DNA from 3 places in the Exiguobacterium sp. NPDC077395 genome. Region 2 is predicted to be linked to each of the others. Evidence: riboswitches for the same ligand, from Rfam matches in the RefSeq annotation. Region 2 holds a riboswitch; each other region holds the start of a gene.
The links. A riboswitch is a leader RNA that binds a small molecule or an ion and turns the genes downstream of it on or off. The one in region 2 is predicted to bind thiamine pyrophosphate.
Positions count from the first base shown of each region.

Region 1: it holds a riboswitch for thiamine pyrophosphate, as region 2 does, so the genes downstream of both, thiT (energy-coupled thiamine transporter ThiT) here and thiW (energy coupling factor transporter S component ThiW) in region 2, are expected to answer to the same signal.
Region 3: it holds a riboswitch for thiamine pyrophosphate, as region 2 does, so the genes downstream of both, ACQKD4_RS06090 (YkoF family thiamine/hydroxymethylpyrimidine-binding protein) here and thiW (energy coupling factor transporter S component ThiW) in region 2, are expected to answer to the same signal.

Region 1 is NZ_JBNNHU010000001.1:1,586,109-1,593,324, forward strand. It holds gene rpmB (50S ribosomal protein L28) at 1-111, shown strand, start outside; gene ACQKD4_RS08180 (thiamine diphosphokinase) at 170-757, opposite strand; gene thiT (energy-coupled thiamine transporter ThiT) at 754-1,329, opposite strand; TPP riboswitch at 1,403-1,503, opposite strand; gene rpe (ribulose-phosphate 3-epimerase) at 1,524-2,180, opposite strand; gene rsgA (ribosome small subunit-dependent GTPase A) at 2,184-3,071, opposite strand; gene pknB (Stk1 family PASTA domain-containing Ser/Thr kinase) at 3,114-5,063, opposite strand; gene ACQKD4_RS08205 (Stp1/IreP family PP2C-type Ser/Thr phosphatase) at 5,069-5,803, opposite strand; gene rlmN (23S rRNA (adenine(2503)-C(2))-methyltransferase RlmN) at 5,812-6,897, opposite strand; gene rsmB (16S rRNA (cytosine(967)-C(5))-methyltransferase RsmB) at 6,902-7,216, opposite strand, start outside.
Region 2 is NZ_JBNNHU010000001.1:16,244-23,459, reverse strand. It holds gene ACQKD4_RS00155 (AAA family ATPase) at 1-612, opposite strand, end outside; gene ACQKD4_RS00150 (hypothetical protein) at 706-1,398, shown strand; gene ACQKD4_RS00145 (hypothetical protein) at 1,472-2,212, shown strand; TPP riboswitch at 2,260-2,360, shown strand; gene thiW (energy coupling factor transporter S component ThiW) at 2,428-2,913, shown strand; gene ACQKD4_RS00135 (GNAT family N-acetyltransferase) at 2,942-3,418, opposite strand; gene ACQKD4_RS00130 (VOC family protein) at 3,537-3,959, shown strand; gene ACQKD4_RS00125 (VOC family protein) at 3,959-4,357, shown strand; gene ACQKD4_RS00120 (LTA synthase family protein) at 4,446-6,263, shown strand; gene ACQKD4_RS00115 (VOC family protein) at 6,299-7,183, opposite strand; gene ACQKD4_RS00110 (putative quinol monooxygenase) at 7,198-7,216, opposite strand, start outside.
Region 3 is NZ_JBNNHU010000001.1:1,182,086-1,189,301, forward strand. It holds gene rlmN (23S rRNA (adenine(2503)-C(2))-methyltransferase RlmN) at 1-44, shown strand, start outside; gene ACQKD4_RS06070 (methyltransferase domain-containing protein) at 84-683, opposite strand; gene ACQKD4_RS06075 (SMP-30/gluconolactonase/LRE family protein) at 832-1,713, shown strand; gene ACQKD4_RS06080 (hypothetical protein) at 1,726-1,992, shown strand; gene ACQKD4_RS06085 (GTP-binding protein) at 2,104-3,303, shown strand; TPP riboswitch at 3,363-3,463, shown strand; gene ACQKD4_RS06090 (YkoF family thiamine/hydroxymethylpyrimidine-binding protein) at 3,546-4,136, shown strand; gene ACQKD4_RS06095 (ECF transporter S component) at 4,129-4,704, shown strand; gene ACQKD4_RS06100 (ABC transporter ATP-binding protein) at 4,697-6,040, shown strand; gene ACQKD4_RS06105 (energy-coupling factor transporter transmembrane component T family protein) at 6,022-6,756, shown strand; gene ACQKD4_RS06110 (DUF1643 domain-containing protein) at 6,771-7,216, opposite strand, start outside.

The sequences.
Region 1 (7,216 bases), 1.6 Mb from region 2:
CGTACTTGGGGTGTAAACGTACAAAAAGTTCGTATTCTCGTTGACGGTAAACCGAAACGCGTTTGGGTTTCAGCTCGCGCACTTAAATCAGGTCTCGTTGAACGCGTATAATACTTATACACGAACGAATAAATCCCAGCGGCATTCGCCGATGGGATTTTTTTTTTGCTTATTTTTTGATGATCATGACAAGAACCATTCCTTGATGGACCGTCAATCGGGCAGACGCTTCGGTCCATTCATTCGAAATCGTCAATGCCTCCCCACTCTTGACCTCATGATGGTCGAGTGGATATTTGACACCTTCAATCGAGATCGTGGCCGTCTTCCAAGGCATGAAGGAAAGATAGTACCCGTCTCGTTTCATGATCACCTCGTTACCTGTTCTCACGAGATAAACCGTTTGACCTTCTCCGTGAAGAACCATCTCCGGATACGCTTCAAGTAAGCCGACGTTCGCAAACGTCATATCGATGCGTCCGCCTAAGCCACCATATACATCCATCCGTGTCGCCCCGCGTTCTCTCGCGAACGCTAGTGCAATCTCTAAGTCCGTCACGTCTTTCTCCGAAGGATAGCGTAGCGCCTCATCAGGCGGCAATCCTTTGAACGAATCAAAGTCACCGACCACGACGTCTGGCATGATCCCTTCATCTAATAACCTTTGATATCCGCCATCAACTCCGATGACAAAATCGGCATCACGCGGTAAGTCTGGAATGGGTTCCGGACTCGCCGCGACGATCAATATATTCATTGACGGAGATCCCGTGTCGCCACACGTGTGAAACGTGGTGCTGTCGTGAAGAGGAGCACTAACACGATGGCTGAGATGACGAAGGATGGTGCCATGTACGTAGCATTATAGCCGAGTGAATAGGCGACGACCGGACCTTCTGCATATTCAGCAAAAAAGACAATTCCCGAGATGACGTGTGCCGCGTATCGTAACATCGACCCAAGGAGCGCCCCGAGTACTAAATAAGTGGCAAGCGTCTTCGTCGCGCCTTGACTCGCAGCATGTTTCACACGCCCCGCGAACACTCCGGCCATACCGACAAGGCCATAGGCGACCGTATAATCGAGCAAGAATTGTACGGGCGTGAAAATATAGGCACCGAACAAGAGTTGGAGTGTCCCAACGAGGGCACCTGTCGCGAGACCACCTTTTAGTCCGTGACGGAATGCCATCACAAAGATTGGGAGCATCGCTAAACTGATTGACCCTCCTTGTGGCAAGCGATATGGAATGAGCAAATCAAAAATGAGCCCTAGCGCCGCAAACAATGAAATTTCAATGAGCGCTTGTAATTTGAAACGTGATTTCATCTTTCTTCCTCCTTTATTTTGTTGAACGACAAAAAGCAGCATGACGTAAACGCCATGCTGCTTGGATTCGCAACGTGCATTTTCGCCACATCCCTACGTCCGTGTGAACGGAACAGGTTCAAAGGGTTAGCGTATGCCTCTCAGCCACATGATGTGACACCCCTTGCGACTCTATCTTGTTGTTCTATCGTTGATTATACACGAGATGCGCCACGAATGCTATCGATGGCTGCTTTATAATCAGGTTGATTGTAGATGGCTGATCCCGCAACAAGGACATCAGCCCCTGCATCGATGCAACGTTTTGCCGTTTCCGCGTTGACACCACCATCGATTTCAATCTCAAAATCAAGCTGACGGTCTTGGCGAAGTTGGCTGAGTGCTGAAATTTTCGGTACGACCGATTCGATGAAGGCTTGTCCCCCGAACCCTGGGTTGACGGTCATGAGCAATACCATGTCGACGTCCGCAAGCACGTGCTCAATCGTCGAGAGCGGTGTATGCGGGTTCAAGACAACTCCGCATTTTGCGCCAGCCGCTTTGATTTGTTGCAAGACGCGATGCAAATGGTTCGTCGCTTCCACGTGAACGGTCACGATGTCTGCTCCCGCTTTCACGAAGTCTTCGACATAGCGTTCCGGTTGGTCAATCATCAAATGCACATCGAGGACCATGTCTGATTTTTTACGCAAGCTTGCGAGGACCGGTAGACCAATCGAGATGTTCGGCACGAACTGTCCGTCCATGACGTCAAAATGGATATAGTCCGCTCCCGCTTCTTGGACAGCTTTCACTTCCGCCTCCAAATTGGCAAAGTCGGCCGCTAAAATAGATGGTGCAATTTTAATCATCTGTCAATACCTCCGTTTTCGATCGTTTAACTCCTCCATAAAGGTAACATAATTCTCGTATCGTGTTGAAGCGATTTCACCATTTTCAACGGCTTGTTTGATGGCACATCCCGGTTCATTCAGGTGAGCACATCCGCGGAACTTACAATCGTCATGGCGTTCCACGAAATCAGGGAAGCACCATCTGAGTTCGTCTGCCTCAAGTTCTTGAGGAAACTCCAAGCTTGAAAATCCAGGTGTGTCGGCAACAAGACCGTCCGCTAATTGAATTAACGTCACGTGACGCGTCGTATGCTTTCCTCGACCGAGTGATTTAGAGATTTCCCCTGTCGCCAACTCGAGCTCTGGCGCGACGGCGTTAAGTAACGAACTTTTTCCGACACCGGTCTGGCCGGCGAAGACACTCGTCTTCTCTTTGAAAAGACCGCGCACTTCATCGACTCCGTGAGCATGCTCCGTCGATGTCTCAATCACGTCATACCCGATGGCGCGATAACGTGCAATCGCTTCTTGTATCGGCTCGACTTCATGTTCATCGAGCAAGTCCATCTTCGTCAAGACGATGATTGGATGAATTTGCTTTGACTCGATGAGGACGAGGAAACGGTCGAGCAAATGATACGAAAACGCCGGTTCTTTTACTGAAAAGAGGAGGAACGCCTGATCGATATTGGCAATCGGCGGGCGAACGAGGTGGTTTTGACGCTCTTCCACCTCTAAAATATAGCCGGTCCCATCTTCTTGATCTTGAATCACCACATCATCGCCGACGACCGGTGAGATGTTGCGCTTTCGAAAGTTTCCTCTGGCCCGACAACGAATCTCTTGATTCGTCTCGGTCATCACATCGTAAAACCCGCCTTGAAGGCGAATGATTGTTCCTTTCATTATGACTACCTCCTTTAAAAAAGAGGTGACGACACCGTCACCTCTTTATTGTGCCTCTTCAGCTTGTGCATATGTGACTGAATCTGTTCGGACAATCTCACCATCGACTTCAATCGTCGCCGTCCCGACTTCGTCAGGGGCAATGACGAGCGTATACGAATACGTTGTCGTCTCTGTGATTTGATCACGAAGCACCTCAATCTCACCACGTGCGTCAACCGTACGAATCACGACTTCGACCGTCTTCGGCTTCTTGTCTTTGTCCGGTTGTTCGACTTCTACGGTCACTTCACGTTCAATCGAAATATCAGTCGGTTCAACACCTTCCGATACGATGACCGTGAGCTCCGTTCCCGGGTCGACTGCTGTCCCGGCTGTCGGAAGTTGACGGATGATTTGACCTTTTGGAACACTTGTCGAAAATTCATCCCGCTTCACGATTTTCAGTTTGTTCTGTTCAGCATAAATAGATGCTTCGTCGAACGTATATCCTGCCAGGTTCGATAGTTCCACTTTGTTGCTCCCTGTCGACACGACGAGTGTGACCGTCACCTCTGAAGGAACGACCTCTTCACCTGGATCGACCGATTGGGAAATCACGTCTCCGCTATTCACCGTTTCGGAAGCTTCTGTTTTAATTTCAAGGTCGCTGAATGCTAAGTCTTTCAACATACGTTCCGCAGCAGTTTGCGAGAGACCTTCTACATTCGGCATTTCGACTGTTTCTTTTCCAGCCGATACGACAATCGTCACGGTCGTTCCGCGTTTCGGCTTACGTCCTTCTTGCGGATTTTGCGAAATGACCTCACCCTCCGCAATATCATCGCTCGCCCGTTCTGTCACTTCGACGACAAACCCCGAAGCTTCAAGCTCTGTCGTCGCATCCCCGATACTCATACCGACGACATCCGGCACGACGGAACGCGACATCTCATCAGCGACCACGTAAGCGGCAATGCTTCCACCAATCAATAGAACGATGAGTAGAATCCAAATCCACCATTTTCGTTTCTTCTTTTTCACAGGTACCTCTTCCGGTTCCTGTTCTTTTGGTGGCGTGACCGATGTTGGTGTCACGGGCACATCTTGTTTTTCTTCCGACACGACCGGTGCCATGACGAGCGTCTGGTCGAACTCGTCTTGATTTGCGGAGAGTCGTCTCGGTTCATTGGCACGTTCACGGCTCAATGCGGTCATGCAATCTTTTTTAAAGGCTGCGACCGATGCATGTCGGGCACCCGGTGATTTTGACAAGGCTTGCATGACACAGTTCTCAAGCGCTTGTGGAATATTTGGATTTAAGTCCATCGGCCGAATAGGGTCATCTTGCAAATGTTGAAGAGCGACCGCGACCGGCGTCTCGCCGATGAACGGTACACGACCCGTCAACAATTCATAAAGAACCGCACCGAGCGAGTAAATGTCCGATTTTTCATCCGCAAATTTTCCACGAGCTTGCTCAGGTGAAAAGTAATGGACAGAACCGAGGACAGACATCGTATGCGTCAACGTCGCATTCGACATCGCGACAGCAATCCCAAAATCGGTCACCTTCACGTTTCCATGCTGATCGATCATCATATTCTGTGGCTTGATATCCCGGTGAATGATTCGGTTCGCATGGGCGTGATCAATCGCATCACAAATCTGCCCCATGATGCGCAACGCCTCATCGACAGATATGTATTCTTCCTGCAAATATTGTTTTAACGTCACGCCATCGACGTGCTCCATGACGATATAGTATAGATCATCTTCATCGCCGACGTCGTAGATGGCGACGATATTCGGATGGTTCAGACTCGTAGCCGCATGGGCTTCTCGCTCGAACCGACGTATAAATTGTTCGTTATGTGAGAATTCAGATCGCAACACCTTGATGGCGACGGTTCGGTTTAAAATCTCGTCATGAGCCCGGTAGACATTTGCCATGCCTCCGCTGCCGATTTGTTGTTCGATCCGATAACGATCGTTGATTCGTTCTCCGCTTCGCATCGGATTCATCCTCTCTTTCTATCTGTGAATTGAACGAGGGCGACCGTGATGTTGTCGCTCCCTCCCAATTGGTTGGCTTCCGCAATCAGTTGATCTGCTTTTTGTTCAGCCGATACAGCTTGTTGTAAAACGTGTTGAATCGCCCCATCGGTCAAATGTGTCGTCAATCCATCCGTACAAATTAAAATCACATCAAACTCAGGGTCAGCGAGCACTTGTACGTCAGGCTCGACTTGTTCGCTTGAACCGATCGCTCGGGTGATGACATTTCGTTTCGGATGAACGCGCATCTCTTCTTCCGTCAATTCACCGAGCTGTTTGAGCACGTTGACGTAAGAATGGTCTTCTGTAAGACGTCTTAATTCGTTCGCTTGCAGAGCATAGACACGACTATCGCCGATATGAACGATGACAACCGTCTCTCCGTTCCAACAAACGGCCGCCACAGTCGTTCCCATCATGACGAGATTCGACTGTTTCGCAAACTGCAGCACTTGTTCATTCGCCAAGTGAATGTGATGGCGGAACCATTGTTCAATGTCGACAGGTGTCGACGGGAGAGACGGGAAAGCCCGCCGAAACTCTTCAATCACGATTTGACTCGCGACCTCTCCCGCTGCATGTCCACCCATCCCGTCGGCAACGAGCGCAATTCCTGAGAAGGCATCGCCTAAGATTAAAACTGCATCTTCATTTTGTGTGCGTACTTGTCCACGATCTGTTCGAAATGCTAATTCCATCTTTCTGATTACCTCGTTTCTTGTTCGCGCTCCTTCGCTCGAAGTTGCCCACAAGCAGCATCGATATCCGAACCTTGTTCGCGACGAATCGTCACGTTCACATTGCGGTCTTTGAGCACTTTTTCGAAGGCAAAGATCTGAGCTCTCAGTGTGCGTACGTAGTCGCGTTCCAATACGTGGTTGACTGGGATCAAGTTGACGTGACATTTGATGCCTTTCAACAAGTCAGCCAATTCGTGGGCATGGTCTTCCGTATCGTTGACGCCACCAAACAATCCGTATTCGAACGTGATGCGACGACCGCTCTTCTCCGTATAGTAACGGACGGCATCCATCAACTTGTTCAAGTCAAACGCACGGTTGATTGGCATGAGACGTGTACGTAGTTCTGTCGAAGCCGCATGAAGAGAGATGGCGAAGTTGATGCGCATACCTTCATCGGCAAACTTATAAATTTTAGGAACGATTCCGCTCGTTGATACCGTGATGTGACGGGCACCGATGTTAAGGCCGTTATCATGGTTGACCGTACGTAAGAAGCGCATCAACTCATCATAGTTATCAAACGGTTCACCGATTCCCATGACGACGATCGAGTCAACACGTTCGCCTGTCGCATCTAGGGCGCGCTGTACATCAAGAACTTGTGCCGTGATTTCACCAGCTTCTAAGTTACGTTTCAACCCACCTAGTGTTGAAGCACAGAACGTACAGCCGATTCGGCAACCGACTTGTGTCGTGACACAAATGGAGTTCCCGTACTCGTGACGCATGAGAACCGTTTCGATTGAATAGCCATCTTGAAGTTCGAACAAGAATTTGATCGTACCGTCTTGCGATTCTTGTTTGACCAATTCTTTCAATGTTGTCAGTTGGAATGATTCTTCTAATTGGTCACGAAGTGCCTTTGGAACGTTCGTCATATCGTCGAATGACGTGACACGTTTGACGTACATCCAATCATATAATTGTTTCGCACGGAATGATTTTTCTCCTGCTTCCACGACCCACGCCTCAAGTTCAGGGAACGTCAACGAATAAAGTGACGGTTTTGCGCCTAAAAGTGGATTCTTTTCTACTGCTTTTGGATTCATTGTTTTATACCTCTTTCTTAAATGCGGCGATATAGAAGCCGTCGGTCCCGAATGTCGTCGGTAATAGTTTTAATTCAGCACGGTCCGATGTCATGATCGGACGAACAGATTGCGGGAGACGTTCTTTTAACGTCTCGTCCCACACCAATCCTTTTGACAATACATAGTCAGCCTGCGTCTCGTTCTCGGACGGATCAATCGTACATGTCGAGTAAACAAGCGTACCACCTGGTTTGAGCAGTGGCAATACGGCATCAATGATTTGTCGTTGAATCTTCGGTAAGTTTTCTAACTGGGCTTTGTCTTTCGTCCATTTGAT
Region 2 (7,216 bases):
ATCTTGGGCGCGGCGTAACTTGTCTAACGTCGCGACCGCCTCCACGGTTTTCCGTGTTTGGCGCATGACTTGTAAGAGGAGCTCCCGCTCTTCCGCGACATCAGGGTAACCGACCGGAATCGAAATGAGGAAGCGGTCGAGCTGGGCATCCGGTAACGGGAACGTCCCGGCCGATTCAATCGGGTTTTGCGTTGCGATGACGAAGAATGGTTTCGGCATCGGATACGTCTCTCCCCCGATGGAGACTTGCCGTTCTTCCATCGCCTCGAGCAAGGCGGACTGCGTCCGTGGAACCGCTCGGTTGATTTCATCAATCAAGACGATGTTCGCAAAAATCGGTCCTTGTCGATGGTCGAACGTCTGTGTCTGCATGTTGAAATAATCTGCGCCAATCACGTCAGACGGTAATAAGTCGGCCGTAAACTGAATCCGTGAAAACGCGCCGTCAAAGCTAGCTGCAATCGTCTTGGCAAGTAATGTTTTCCCCGTACCTGGAACATCTTCTAAGAGAATATGCCCTTCCGCGAGTAACGCGGTACAACAGAGGCGTACGACATCCTCTTTGCCTAAATACACCTCGTTCAACTGTTTGATGACCTGCTCCATGCCCATATGATGACCTCCATTTTTTGTCTTAATCAAACTTTACCTTTTTATGGTAAGATAAACAACAAATAGTCTGAAAATTCAAAAGGAGGTATCCTCTTGCGCTGGACGAACAAATTTCTTCTCATGATTGCCACCATACTTCTCGTCACCTTTACAATGATGGTGGTTATGACGAGTGTATTCGAATGGCTCTATAATCCGGAAACCATACCGGTCGAGGAAAATAACAGTCCTCCGACTGATCTCCTATCAGATGACGATGATGGAATTTTAATTGGTGAATCCAAAGCAGAATACCCGTTTGAATTGGATCCTCGAAAAGGAAAAATAAAACCTCTTGAGAGATTTACGGGCTCTGGAGAGTCCACACGACGAAATCTCGGGTTATTCGTCGCTTTGCTTGCGCTCGGTTGCCTGTCCTTTTATATCTATCTAAAACGGAAACGACGTGTGGTTCGCGCACGAGATCATGTTGATTCAAACGCAGACCCGCTTGTCGAATCGCTACAACACGAAAACGCTTCGTCCGTTTCGACGCTCACAGCGTTCACGAACGTCCCGATTCGCGATGCACTGATCGCATTCAACCAATCTCTCGTACCAGTCAAGCGATTGCGTGCTCATGAAACACTGCAAGAGTGGTTCCGACGCATCGATTTACCGATGAACCCGTCCGTTTATCATGCGGTCCGCTACGGCACATCCTCAGGCGTGACGATTTCTGAAGAAGACACACTCCACTTTAAGAGCACACTCGATCACTACGCGACACGTCCTCACCCCGAGTGAGAATGTGCACAGGTTCTACTTTTCATTCATGAATGATAAAATGGTGGAAAATGTCAGTTAAGGGGATGAAATCATGAGACGATGGGCGATATTCGGATTAGGTGCACTTTTACTCACAGGTTGTACGGATACGGTGGCAGACAATCCGATCCCGATCGAATCACCCGATGAACCCATCACTGAATGGACGCGCGAAGACTTTAAAGACGTCTATGACCAATATGAACAAACACAACCGCTCCTCGCTGCGCTCGAACAACAAGGCATCAAACCGTTCCGCGAGACGTTTGAACGCGTCATCATTGCCGGAAACGGGCTTGAGCACACATATGCAGATATTTATCCGTTCAAACTCGATGACGGGACGTATGCCACGGTATTCGACAGTCAGAACGGGACGTTGATTAACGGTTCCGAATCGGTCGCTCCGCTGTTTTGGCAAGAGGAGTCTTTTCTTCAGTATGTCGAAGAGATAGAGAATCGAAAATTCGGAACGAGTGCCCCGCCTACCGACGTCATCCTTACGCAGGATGAATTTCAATCCGTCTATGACCGCCATGCGTACACGTCAGCCCTTCTCGTCGAACTCGATGAAGCGGGTGTCGAACTGGCACGGGAACCAATCGACGATGTGATTATCGCCGGGAATGGCGTGACCGAAGTCACTGCCGACTTGTTCGTGTTCGATGTCGAGAGCGGGTATGCCATCGTATATGATCAAGATGGAGAAATTTTAAAAGGTCCCGAGTCCATCTCACCGCTCTTTTGGAACGAGAAGGACTATGAGGACCTGTTAGCCAAGAATGAGGGGTAATTCCGTCCCTTCTTTCCGATTTTAGTTATGCTATACTCAAATCAATAAACGACCACTAGGGGAGCCTTCGGGCTGAGACGGCATTTGTGCCGGACCCTTCGAACCTGATCTGGCTCATACCAGCGTAGGGAAGTGGCTTGGGATACGTCTCTGTATGTCCACGCCATTTTTCCGTCTGGAAACGTGGCGTTTTTATTTTTGAAAGGAGACTATTCATGCGTATTCAACAACTCACTTGGATGGCGATGCTCGTTGCCATCGCCGTCGTTGGCTCAATGTTCATCTCGATTCCCACAGGTGTCGCCCGCGCTTATCCGATTCAGCATATGGTGAACGTGATTGCCGCAGTCACCGTCGGCCCAATCGGAGCCGTCCTCGTCGCATTCGTGACCGGACTCATTCGCGTCATGACCGGCACAGGGTCACTTCTCGCGTTCCCCGGTGGCATGATTGGTGCATTTCTTGCTGGTATGTTCTTCGTTCGTACGAATCGCGTCTATGCTGCCGCACTCGGAGAAATCATTGGAACCGGTGTCATCGCCTCGTTGATTGCCGTCCCGTATGCGAAACTGTTGATGGGTTCGACGTTCGGTGCCTTCTTCTTCGTCCCAGCGTTCCTTGCCTCTAGTTTGACGGGTGCGCTTCTCGGTTGGCTCGTCTTGTCGCGTGTCAAACAGTTGCGACCGAGCACACTCAAATAACGTATTTTGATTTAGGAATCCGACCGACTTATGACGGTCGGGTTTTTGTGTGATAGACCCAGATTGCTTCGCCGTTCCATTCATCAATCAAACCGCTGTCGACAAACTCGTTCTTCGCATAAAATTGTTTCGCAGCTTCATTCTCTTGATGGAGGCTCAGGATGATATCATTCACATCGTATTGTGTCTGGATAAATTCCACTGCCATGCGTAGACACTTCGTCCCAACACCTTTCCCCTGCTCATTGTGATCAATCATGAAACGATCGAGCCATACATAACGTTCTGTCTGGTTTTCTGCTCCGACCATCATGAAGCCAACCGGTCGCACGCCTTCATAGAATGCATAGCTTTTCCAATTGAATTTTATATCCTTCTCCATCTCTTGAAGAGACTCGGCATTCGTCTCGATGAATCGAGATTGTTTCTCGTCCACTGTCAGGGCGATGACCGCCTCTCGATTGACTGCATCAACCGGTTGAATCGTGATTTCGTTTACTTTCATACATTCACCTCATTGATTTTCTCTCTCTTTCATACGCTTTCTCCCGTAAAAAGTTTCTTCCCCCGTATCTTTGAAAGCATGTATTCGCTACACTAGAAATAGAAAGGGAGGTTATCATATGTTCCGAATCGGAAGTATCTTCATTCCCGTATCAGATGTAGAACAGTCTCTGCACTGGTATACCACTTATTTTGATGCTCAAGAAATTGGTCGCTGGGAAGGGGGCATCGGTTTGTGTCTACCAGACGGTTCGACTCAGCTCGGATTGATCCAGACCTCGTCACCGCAACCCGCAACGTTCAAAGATGCGTCAGGACAAGCCCATGTCTATTTCAACGTCATTTGTGAAGACATCCAGTTCGCGTATCAATCGTTCGAACAAGCAGGGTTGATTGCGACACCGCTTCACGATTTCGGAGGCATGTCCTGTTTTGACGTACGAGACCCGGATGGACATACAATCAGTCTCATCTCGGAAGATGTGACTTCCCCGTTCCACCGCAATCGCGTGAACGACCTACAAACGAAAGGAAAGTCTTAATGAAACAAATTCACCATATCTGTATCCAAACACCAGATTATGCCGCATCGAAGTCATTTTACGAAGCGCTCGGTTTTGAACTCGTCCAAGAGTCGCCAAACTTCCACACACGTGACTTCAATAGTTGGCTCAAACTCGGAGATTTTTATATCGAGCTCCAGACTGCTAAAACGGATGAAACGTTACAAGACTATTCGAAACATGCGGCCGGTCCCGTCCATTTCGCCCTCTATGTGGATAATCTCGAAGTGGAAGTCGCTCGACTCGAACAGCTCGGCGTCACGTTCTTGCCGAAGCACGGCGGCAACATCTACTTCGTCGTCGACGGTCATTTAAGTAAACTAAAAGCACCGGAAGGAACCATCATCGAATTGCGCGATACGTTTCTGATTAACTGAGGCCCCGTGCCTCTTTTTTGGTTGGACACATCTTCACGTTTCCCTCACTCACCTCATCGGGAATGGGTATGAAAAGGATGTGTTGTTCATGATCAAATATCTCGATTATTGGAGCTACTTGTCACTCTCCCTGGCAAAGCTCTTCTTTTTTAGCTGGTTGACCGCGACGGCGTTCGACTTCTCGTTTTTCCTCATCAATTTGGCGACGATTCTGCTCCTGACGAGCTGGGCACTCGCCGTGTCTTACCCGATTCGCCGATGGATTTTATACGTTTCTCTGTTCCTGCATAGTACCCTACTCGTCTCGGACGTCTGGTACTATCGCTATTTTGAAGACTTATTATCCGTCGCCTTACTGTCCGATATTGGACAGATGGGAGATGTCGGGGGTGGCTTCTTGACGCTCATCCGCCCAATCGATGCATTCTTCTTCATCGACCTCATCATCTACGGTTTGATTTTGCGTTATATGAAACGTCATCCTGTCCGTGAAGCGAAGCGGAACGGAAGACGATTGGCGCTCGCCGGCTTCACTCTCGGATTTCTTCTCTTCACGATTCCGCTCACCCTCAGTTATCAGCGCGGGGAAAAATGGATCGCAGACGACCCGATCTCGAATATGCGCGAATACTATCATCTTGGATTTTGGGGCTATCACGCGATGGATGTCGCCCGAGGCGTCGAACGTGCCATGGGATGGAACGAAGCCCTGACAGACGAGGAGCGTTCTCAAATCCAAGCACTCTCTTATCAGGAATTAAGTGCCCCGAGTCCGGATACGAACGTCATCGTCCTACAACTCGAATCGTTTCAAACTTCCGTCATCGATCAACGCATCAATGGACAGGAATTGACACCGAACTTAAATCGATTGCGACGTGACATGCTCTATTTCCCGAACGTGTATCATCAGACGCATGAGGGGCGGACATCCGATGCGGAGTTCATCGTCAACACGTCACTCTACCCTGTCAAATCCGGTTCGGTGTACACACGTTTCCCGGGAAATCAATTTAGCGCGCTCTCTCAGTCCTTAAACGAGGCCGGCTATGATACGGCAGCCATGCACTCCTTCCGTAAAGACTTTTGGAATCGGGATGATTTTTATGAGAACATCGGGTTCAATCATTTCTTTAGCGACAAAGACTACCCCGACCAAGGCATCATCGGGATGGCACTCAACGACCAGGAATTCTTGAATACGTCCGTCGGATTCATGGAAGAGTTGGATGAACCGTTTTATGCGTTTTTAGTCGCATTGACGAGCCATACACCGTACGACATTCCGGAGGAAGAGAAGCGATTGGACCTGACGGAAATTGAGGACCCGCTTCTCGAAAACTATTACCATACCGTTCATTTCGTCGATGCAGCAGTCGGTCAGTTCATCGAACGATTGAAGCAAGATGGGCTCTGGGATGAGACGCTACTCGTCATGTATGGTGACCACGATAGCGGTCTGACGGCACCTGGAGAAGAGATGGCTACCCTTGAAGAAGTGGACTCAACGGTTGACGCGTTTCAACTCGACCGTGCTGTCCCCCTCTTCATCAAACCGCCTGGATTGACGACAGGAGAAGTCATGGAGGCGAGTGGCGGTCAAATCGATATCGCACCGACGATTCTTGATGTACTTGGGATCTCTCCGGCATATATGCTTGGCGACTCTCTCTTGAATGATACGCCGAATTTGACCGTCTTTCGGACGGGCGCTTTCCGATATGAAGACCATTACTATGAACCAGACTTGACCGAACGTGCTGGTAACGGCACGTGCTATTCCGTCGAGACGGAAGAACCGGTCGCATTCGATCGATGCGCTCCATATATCGACCGTGCGGCCAGTCAGCTCCGTCTCTCGGATACCATCATCGAGAAGGATGCCCTCTCACAAATGAGTCCATGAAAAACCTCCCGAGCTATTTGTCTCGGGAGGTTTGTTTAATAGGCTTTACGCAACGTCGCGATATCGAGTTTTTTCATGGGCAGACACGCCTGTACGACTTGTTCAATCTGCTCTTGCGAACCGACCGTCATCATCTCTTCCATTTCCCACGGAATGATTTGCCACGAGACGCCGTATCGATCTTTCAGCCAACCGCATTCCTCTGCTTCCGGTACAGCCGATAACCGTTGCCAGTACGTATCGACTTCGTCTTGTGTCTCACAAAAAGCGATGAGCGACTGTGTTTCGTTAAATGAAAACATATGATTCTCATTACTGTCCATCACGACAAATTCTCGGCCGGATAAGACGAAACGGGCATAATTGATTTTACCGTCGAGTTCCTCCCCGTCTTCTTCCGTGTACCGTACCGTATGTCCGTCCAATACATACGAATCTTTGAAAATGGAAATCCAATCGTTCATCGCCGCCTCGGCGCGACCAAACGCATCCTGGACAAATAAGAGGCATGGCGTCACGAGCTGAATATCCATCCCCCCATCATGCATGATTTGCCAAGAAACTCCGTAGCGATCCTTCAACCACCCATAACGCTGACTGAAGTCGTACGTATCTAATGGAATCAAGATCTCCGCTCCGTCAGATAATCGTTCCCATAGCGCATTGATTTCTTCAGTTGTCGGGAGCGATACCATATAGGAAATGGACGGATTCCGTTCTTGCGCCGTACCTCCCCCGAGTAACTGAAAGAACTGTCCAGCGAGCGATAACGTCACAATCGTCGTCTCGCCTGCTGGCGAGCTTGAAAATCTCGTCGTATAGTCGACAAACGAATCTGGAAAGATGGAGACATACCACTCGGCGATTTCCTCGACATTCTCCTCAAACCAAATACATGGGATCACAGGTTGCGTAATCATGAGAAAGTCTCCTTTCAGACTTCATGCAAACGA
Region 3 (7,216 bases), 1.2 Mb from region 2:
GTCAGCTCCGCAGTAAGCATATGAACGTCGAAGGCGCGAAGTAATCAAATGGCCTCTCCGAATTTTTCGGGGAGGCCATTCGCTTATCGTTTTTGTCCGACATATTGAATCACAGCTGATTCACCGTGATGAAGTCTTCCTTCTTCTCGCCATACGACATTCTCATTTAAAACGAGAGGAATGAAATTGTCTTCGAGTTGGTGGAACATCTCTACAGTGTAAAGAAGTGGGGCGTCTTTTGGTCCACCTGTCCTGTAGGCGAGTTGATGTGTAGAGTACACCTCGGTCAGGAATACGCCACCAGGTCGCAGTGTTTTTTGAATACCGGCGAGCACCTTTTCTCTGACATGTGGAGGAAAGTGGCCGAAGATGCAGATAACTAGGTCATACGTTTCTTGCGACCAGACCGCTTCATTCAAGTCAATCTGCTTCGTCTGAAGGGAGACGTTTCGTGAAGTCGCCAAGCGCTTCGCTTTTTCGAGTCCCACTTTCGAAGCGTCCCACATCTCGACGTCGAAGCCGAGCGTGGCGAGCCAGACTGCGTTTCGACCTTCCCCCTCAGCGATGGCCAATACACGTTTTCCTTCGATTTGATGAGAGGTGATCCATTTTTGTAAAAACTCGTTCGGCTCTGTCCCATACACATAATCCTCCGAGCTAAATCGTTCATCCCATTTTGACAAGACATTCACTTCCTCTCTACTTTTCTTTCACTATAGCAAATCGAACAAGTGACGGTGAAAATCCATCACGATTTTCCGAATTCATGCATAGTCCAGATGGGAGAAGGGAATAGATTTCTGAACTAATGGATAGAGTGGAGGCTAAGTAATGGAGAGAGTAGATGCGTCGCTGTGGATTCGGGTACGAAATACGCTTGGTGAAGGTCCTTGTTGGGATGCTGAGTTAAAGCGTTTTTATTGGGTAGATATCGAAGGTCATACATTATGGTGGTATGACGAGCGAGAAGACGAGATTTCTTCATTCGAGGTCGGAAAACAGGTCGGTTTTGTCATACCAAAAGTGACGGACGGTGTCGTCCTTGGATTGAAGGATGGAATCTATGAATGGGATGAAATTAATCGAGATCTAAATAAGATTGTCGAGTTGGATGACCCTGATGGTCGATTACGTTTCAACGACGGGAAAGCCGATCCATATGGTCGCATTTTTGCAGGTACGCTCCATCTTGAGGATGAAGAAAACGAAGCGACATTGTATCGAGTCGATCGAGATGGAACGACGACAACACTCTTGGATGAATTGACACTTTCGAACGGGTTGACATGGTCGCCTGACCATTCCGTATTTTATCATATCGATACACCGACTGAAAAAATTCGGAAATATGATTTTGATTTGAAGTCAGGAACGCTCTCGAACGGAGAGGTCGTCGTTGATTTTTCCGAGGAAGAAGGTTTTCCTGACGGGATGACGTCCGATTCTGAAGGCTGTCTATGGATTGCACATTATGCTGGTGGAAGAGTGTCACGTTGGGACCCATCGACAGGTAAAAAATTATTGGAAGTGCATGTTCCTGCGCCGAATGTCACTTCATGTGCCTTTATCGGGGATGGGCTTAATCGATTAGCCATCACGACGGCTCGTGAAGGAATGGATGAAGAGGCACTTTCCGAATATCCGGATGCGGGATCGGTATTTATTATCGACACAGAAGTGAAAGGAATGCCATTGTATCGTTTCGGTCGCTGAGGAGGAAATACGATGGTGAAACGACTGTTGGTTCGAGCAGGTATTGGGTTGGCAGTTGCTGCAGCAGTTAAGATGGGGATTCAAAAGATTCAAGAAAATCGAGCACGTGAAGAAGATCATTCTTACCTCGACCCGAAGTGGGATGAGGTGCCGAGCGTCGATTCAGACAAAGATGAGGATGAAGTCGGATTGACTCAACTCGACTCGATTTATCGGGCTGAATGGCAGGCGAATACTTACCCGCGTTCAGAGGCAGAACGAAGAGCGTTGGAAGAATGATTATACTTTCTTCGAAAACACGTCCGTGTGGCGTGTTTTTTTGTTGACAAAAAGATGTTCCCATTCCATTATATAAAAAGTAATCATTACGATTTAAATGGAGGATATATCATGAAACGAATTCCAATTACGGTACTCTCGGGGTATCTTGGTAGCGGCAAGACGACACTGCTTAATCACATCTTACATAACCGAGATCACAAAAAATATGCGGTCATCGTGAACGATATGAGTGAACTGAATATCGATGAAAAGTTGATCGAGCAAGGAGGATTCTCCCGGACGGATGAAAAGCTAGTCGAGCTCTCGAACGGATGCATCTGTTGCACGCTTCGAGAAGATTTGTTGACAGCTGTCTATGAATTAACGAAAGATCGCGAGCTCGATGGCATCATTATCGAGTCTTCTGGGATTTCAGAGCCGATTCCCGTTGCGCAGACATTCACGTATGCCGACGATGCGCTCGGGATCGATTTGTCGAGTCATGTCTATATCGATGCGATGGTCACCGTAGTCGATGCGTACCGCTTCTTCAAAGATTTCAATTCCGGTGAATCGCTCATGGAACGTCAACAAGCCGTCGATACAGGTGACGTGCGTGAAGTCGTCGACCTACTCGTCGACCAAGTCGAGTTTGCGGACATCATCGTATTGAACAAGGCGGACCGGGTATCTGAAGAAGAACTGCAGGAGATGAAGGGCTTACTGGGAACGCTCAACCCGAGTGCTAGGTTGTTGACGTCGACTTACTCGAATGTGGCGTTAGACGACTTACTAGACGTCCAGTTGTTCGATTTTGACCAAGCGATGCGCGCTGCAGGTTGGATTCAAGAACTCGAGTCGGAAGAACATACGCCGGAAACAGAAGAGTATGGCATCAGTTCGTTCGTTTACCGTCGGCGCCGACCGTTCCATCCTGAGCGTTTGATGAATTGGATGGAACATTACCCTGAAGAAATCGTTCGTGCCAAAGGTTTCTTATGGATTGCGACACGAAACGACCTTGCTTGTCTGTTTTCACAAGCTGGGTATGCATCAACGCTCGAACATGCGGGGCGTTGGTTAGCGACACTTCCGGAGAGCGAACGAGAGGCTATGTTTGCAACCGAACCGGAACTGCGCGAAGACTACATCGAACCGTACGGAGACCGACAGAACGAATTGGTCCTCATCGGTCAACGAATGGACCGGGAGACTGTAGAGCGTTCACTTGACGCTTGCTTGTTGACGGATGAGGAGATGGAAACATCGTGGGACACGCTCCATGACCCGCTCCCTGGTACGGGTCAATACGTCACATATTCAGATTGACCGTTTACAAAAGATTAAAACATCGCTATACTGTGACTGCATAAGTAACCGCATATCTAAGACTGCACTAGGGGTGCTTCGGCTGAGATGAGAGCACGGCTCCGATCCCTTATAACTCGATCCAGATAATACTGGCGTGAGGAAGTGCGGCACTTTCTCTATGCAAGTTTGTATAGATTTTGTTGCTGCATTCTCATGAATGCGGCTTTTTTTATGCAAACACATTTAGAGGGGGAAATAGAATGAATGAATCATGTGGTACGAGTCCGATTGTCGGGTTTCGATTCACACTAAGCCCGATGACAGACGATTTTGTCGGGACAATCAAAGGTGCACTAAAACGAACGGATCTGTCAGGTGTGTGGAGACATACGGATGACGTGTCGACGGTCATCCGTGGACGAGTCGAGCATGTGTTTGACGTCGCTCGAACGGTCTTGAGTCTTGCTTCGGAAGAAGGGAAGCATGTCTCAATGAGCGGAACGTTCTCTGTCGGTTGTCCAGGGGATTCGGCGGGAGATGAGATGCTCAAGGCTCCGAGCGAACCATTAAACGGTGCATCAAGAGACCAGTATGTGTCATCGCAGTTCGCACTCTATCCGATGGGTGCTGACGATTACATGGAGCTTATCTATGAGGAAATCGAACAAGCAAAACAGGCTGGTGTCTATAACGAGTCGATGCATTATGCATCAGGCATCCATGGGAACTTAGATGACGTGTTCTCATACTACGAGGCGGCCTTTAAGCGGACGCGCGAAAAGAACCGACACGTTGTCATGACGGTGACGTTCAGCGTAAATAGTCCGTCACATGGAGGGCGACATGCTTAAATCGTGGAAATTGAAAGAAGTCGTCCTTGTCTCCGTACTATCTGTTGTCTTCGCGGTCGTCTATTTATTGTTCGTTCATATCGGTAACTTGTGGGCAGGGTTGATCGGTCCCATCGCCTACGAGTGGATCTTTGGCATCTGGTTTATCGTATCGATTATTTCCGCATACATCATTCGAAAACCGGGGGCGGCATTCATCTCAGAAGTGATGGCCGCAACGATTGAGATGTTGATTGGGAATGCCATTGGGCCACGCATCATCTTGGTCGGCATCGTTCAAGGTCTAGGGGCAGAAGCCGTCTTTGCGATGACGGGCTATAGACGTTATGAGCCATGGGTTCTTATGCTGGCCGGATTTGGGTCGGCTGTCACGAGTTTCGTCTATACATATTTCATGAGTGGGTTCGCGATGTTAGAGCCAGGCTATGTGGCGACGATGTTCGGGCTGAGAGCCGTCAGTGGGATGGTCATCGCTGGAATCGGTGGGAAGTTGCTCAGTGACCTATTGCTGAAGACAGGATCACTTCGCGGTTATGCGATTTCACGAAGTGGGAACGTCCATGGTTGAGACAGAGTCACTTCATTTTCGATTCCCAGAGAGTTCTGAGGCGATTCTTGAAGACGTGACCGTTTCAATCCGTCAAGGTCGTACGATTCTTAGTGGGGCGAGCGGAAGCGGGAAATCGACGCTTCTCGCGCTATTCAACCGTCTCTATCCGGAGAATTGTGACGGAATCCTTGATGGTAGACTCGAACTACTTGGACGATCATACGACGACTATGCACCTGGCGAGATCAATCAGCAGGTCGCAACGGTGTTTCAAGACCCGGATACGCAATTTGTCATGGAGCGGGTGGAAGAAGAACTGATTTTCACACTTGAGAACTTGTCGACACCTGTCTCAGACATCGAACAACGCGTGACGGAAATCCTCGAATCGTTACAGTTGAGTGATTATCGAAACCGCAAAATTGATTCGTTGTCAGGCGGACAGAAACAGCGGATCGCTGTCGCTTGCGCTTTAGTCGGAAGGCCTCAGTGGCTACTGCTCGATGAACCGTTGACGCATCTAGACCCAGTGACCGCGCAAGAATTTGTAAAATGGCTCGACAAAATGAAAGATCTGAATGTCATTGTCGTCGAGCATCGTCCTCATCTATGGGGAGATTACTTTGACTGGCATATTGAGTTAGAGCGAGGGTGTATCGTTAGGCATGAATCATTCCGTCCGGTCGAGGATTTTGCATTCGTGAAGTCGAACGCGTCACTCTCAGCTATTCAACGCTACAAGGTTAAAGAGGTCAGACGTGATTCGTTTCAGCTTAAGGAAACGTTACTTCATGTCAGGTCAGGAGAAGTGATTGCCGTTCTCGGACCGAATGGGAGCGGGAAGTCGACATTTTTGAGAAGCTTAACCGAACACGATCATCGGGTCGGGCTCGTGCCACAATCACCAGAACATCTATTTTTTATGAACTCCGTTGAGCAAGAGTTGCAGTTTGGTCACGAAACATCAATTGAGACCGTGTTATCTGACATGGAGCTTCATAATCAGAGATTCCTCCATCCGTTATCCCTTAGCCATGGTCAAAAACGGAGGCTCGCAGTTGGAATCCAGTCGCTATCGAATAAGCAATTGCTTGCATTCGATGAACCGACTGCAGGTCAGGACGAAGCGTCACTCCATGCACTCGAGGCGCTGATGAAGCGGCATGCGGAACAAGGGCAGACCATCCTGTTCGTAACCCATGACCTATCGTTCGTCAATATCGCCAATACGTTCTATTTGATGAAGGATGGGGAACTTTCGGGACCGTTCGGGGATGAACTATGGCAGAACACAGAGATGCTCCTTGATTATCGATTGCAAGGGAGGGGAGAACGATGTCACTCCATGACATGAATCCGACGGTTAAGTTTGTGACATTAACGCTCATCATGTTCGGTCTGGCACTGTTTTACAACCCATGGACCCCGCTTGTCATCATTGTCGGTACGCTACTGATTCAGCTGGTGGCGACAGACGTATCGTGGAAAAGATGGGGGCTGTTCTTAATCCCATTTCTCATCACGGCGCTCGGCACGTTTTGGACGACGCTCGTGTTTGGGAAAAATCTTGAGGGAGAGACGTGGATGACCATACTCGGTCAGGACATCACAATCGAAGAGAGACGTGTCGCCGTTGCCCTTAGTCTTCGCGTCCTGGCGTTCACGGTCCTCTCCCTTCTTTTCATGATGACAACAGATTCAAAGCGATTCGTTATGAGTTTGATGCAACAGGCGAAGTTATCGCCAACAATCGCCTATAGTGCCCTTGTCGGGTTCCGCTTCATCCCTTTGTTGCAGCGTGAGCTACAGCAACTTCAATATGCACATCAGTTGCGAGAAATTTCGCTCAACACGAAATGGGGACGCCTACGGCACGTTCCAAAATTACTGTTGCCACTCCTGGCAGGTTCGATCCGACGGGCAGAACGCATCGCCTTTTCGATGGAAGCGAGAGGGTTCACGAGTGGAAAACGAACGATTTATGACAAGGTTGAGGTCAAATCAAGTGATTTTGTTTGGTCAGGTGTATTACTCACGTTATTTGGAATCGCCATCTGGGCGGGCATATAAAAAAGGAAGGTGACTCACATGGAGTCATCTTCCTTTTTCGTTTCCTTCACAATCCGAAACTTTGGTTTTACCGATTCATTGTTGAACGCCTCGAGTACCGTGTTCTCGTTGGCCATACGAATTTGTTGCGGTTCACCTTTAGCGGTCGTACCGATACAGTACATATTCGACTCGTAATCGGCAAAGAGCGATTTATAGGATGTCGCATGGTGCATCAATCGACCAGGCGAGCCCCAACCGACGATGATCATCCCGCCGCTCGCCTCCACCTCTTGTAACGTCTCTTCGACATAGTGATAATTCGTCTCGTCGAGCTGCGATTCCACGTAGGGAAGATTATCATTGATGGCAAGTGTTGGCACGAGACTGATGACACGCATCTCTCGAATCGGTTGCGACAAATGATTTTGCATCAACATATAAGCACGTTGCGTTGTCGTACCTGATAAAAAGGCATCGC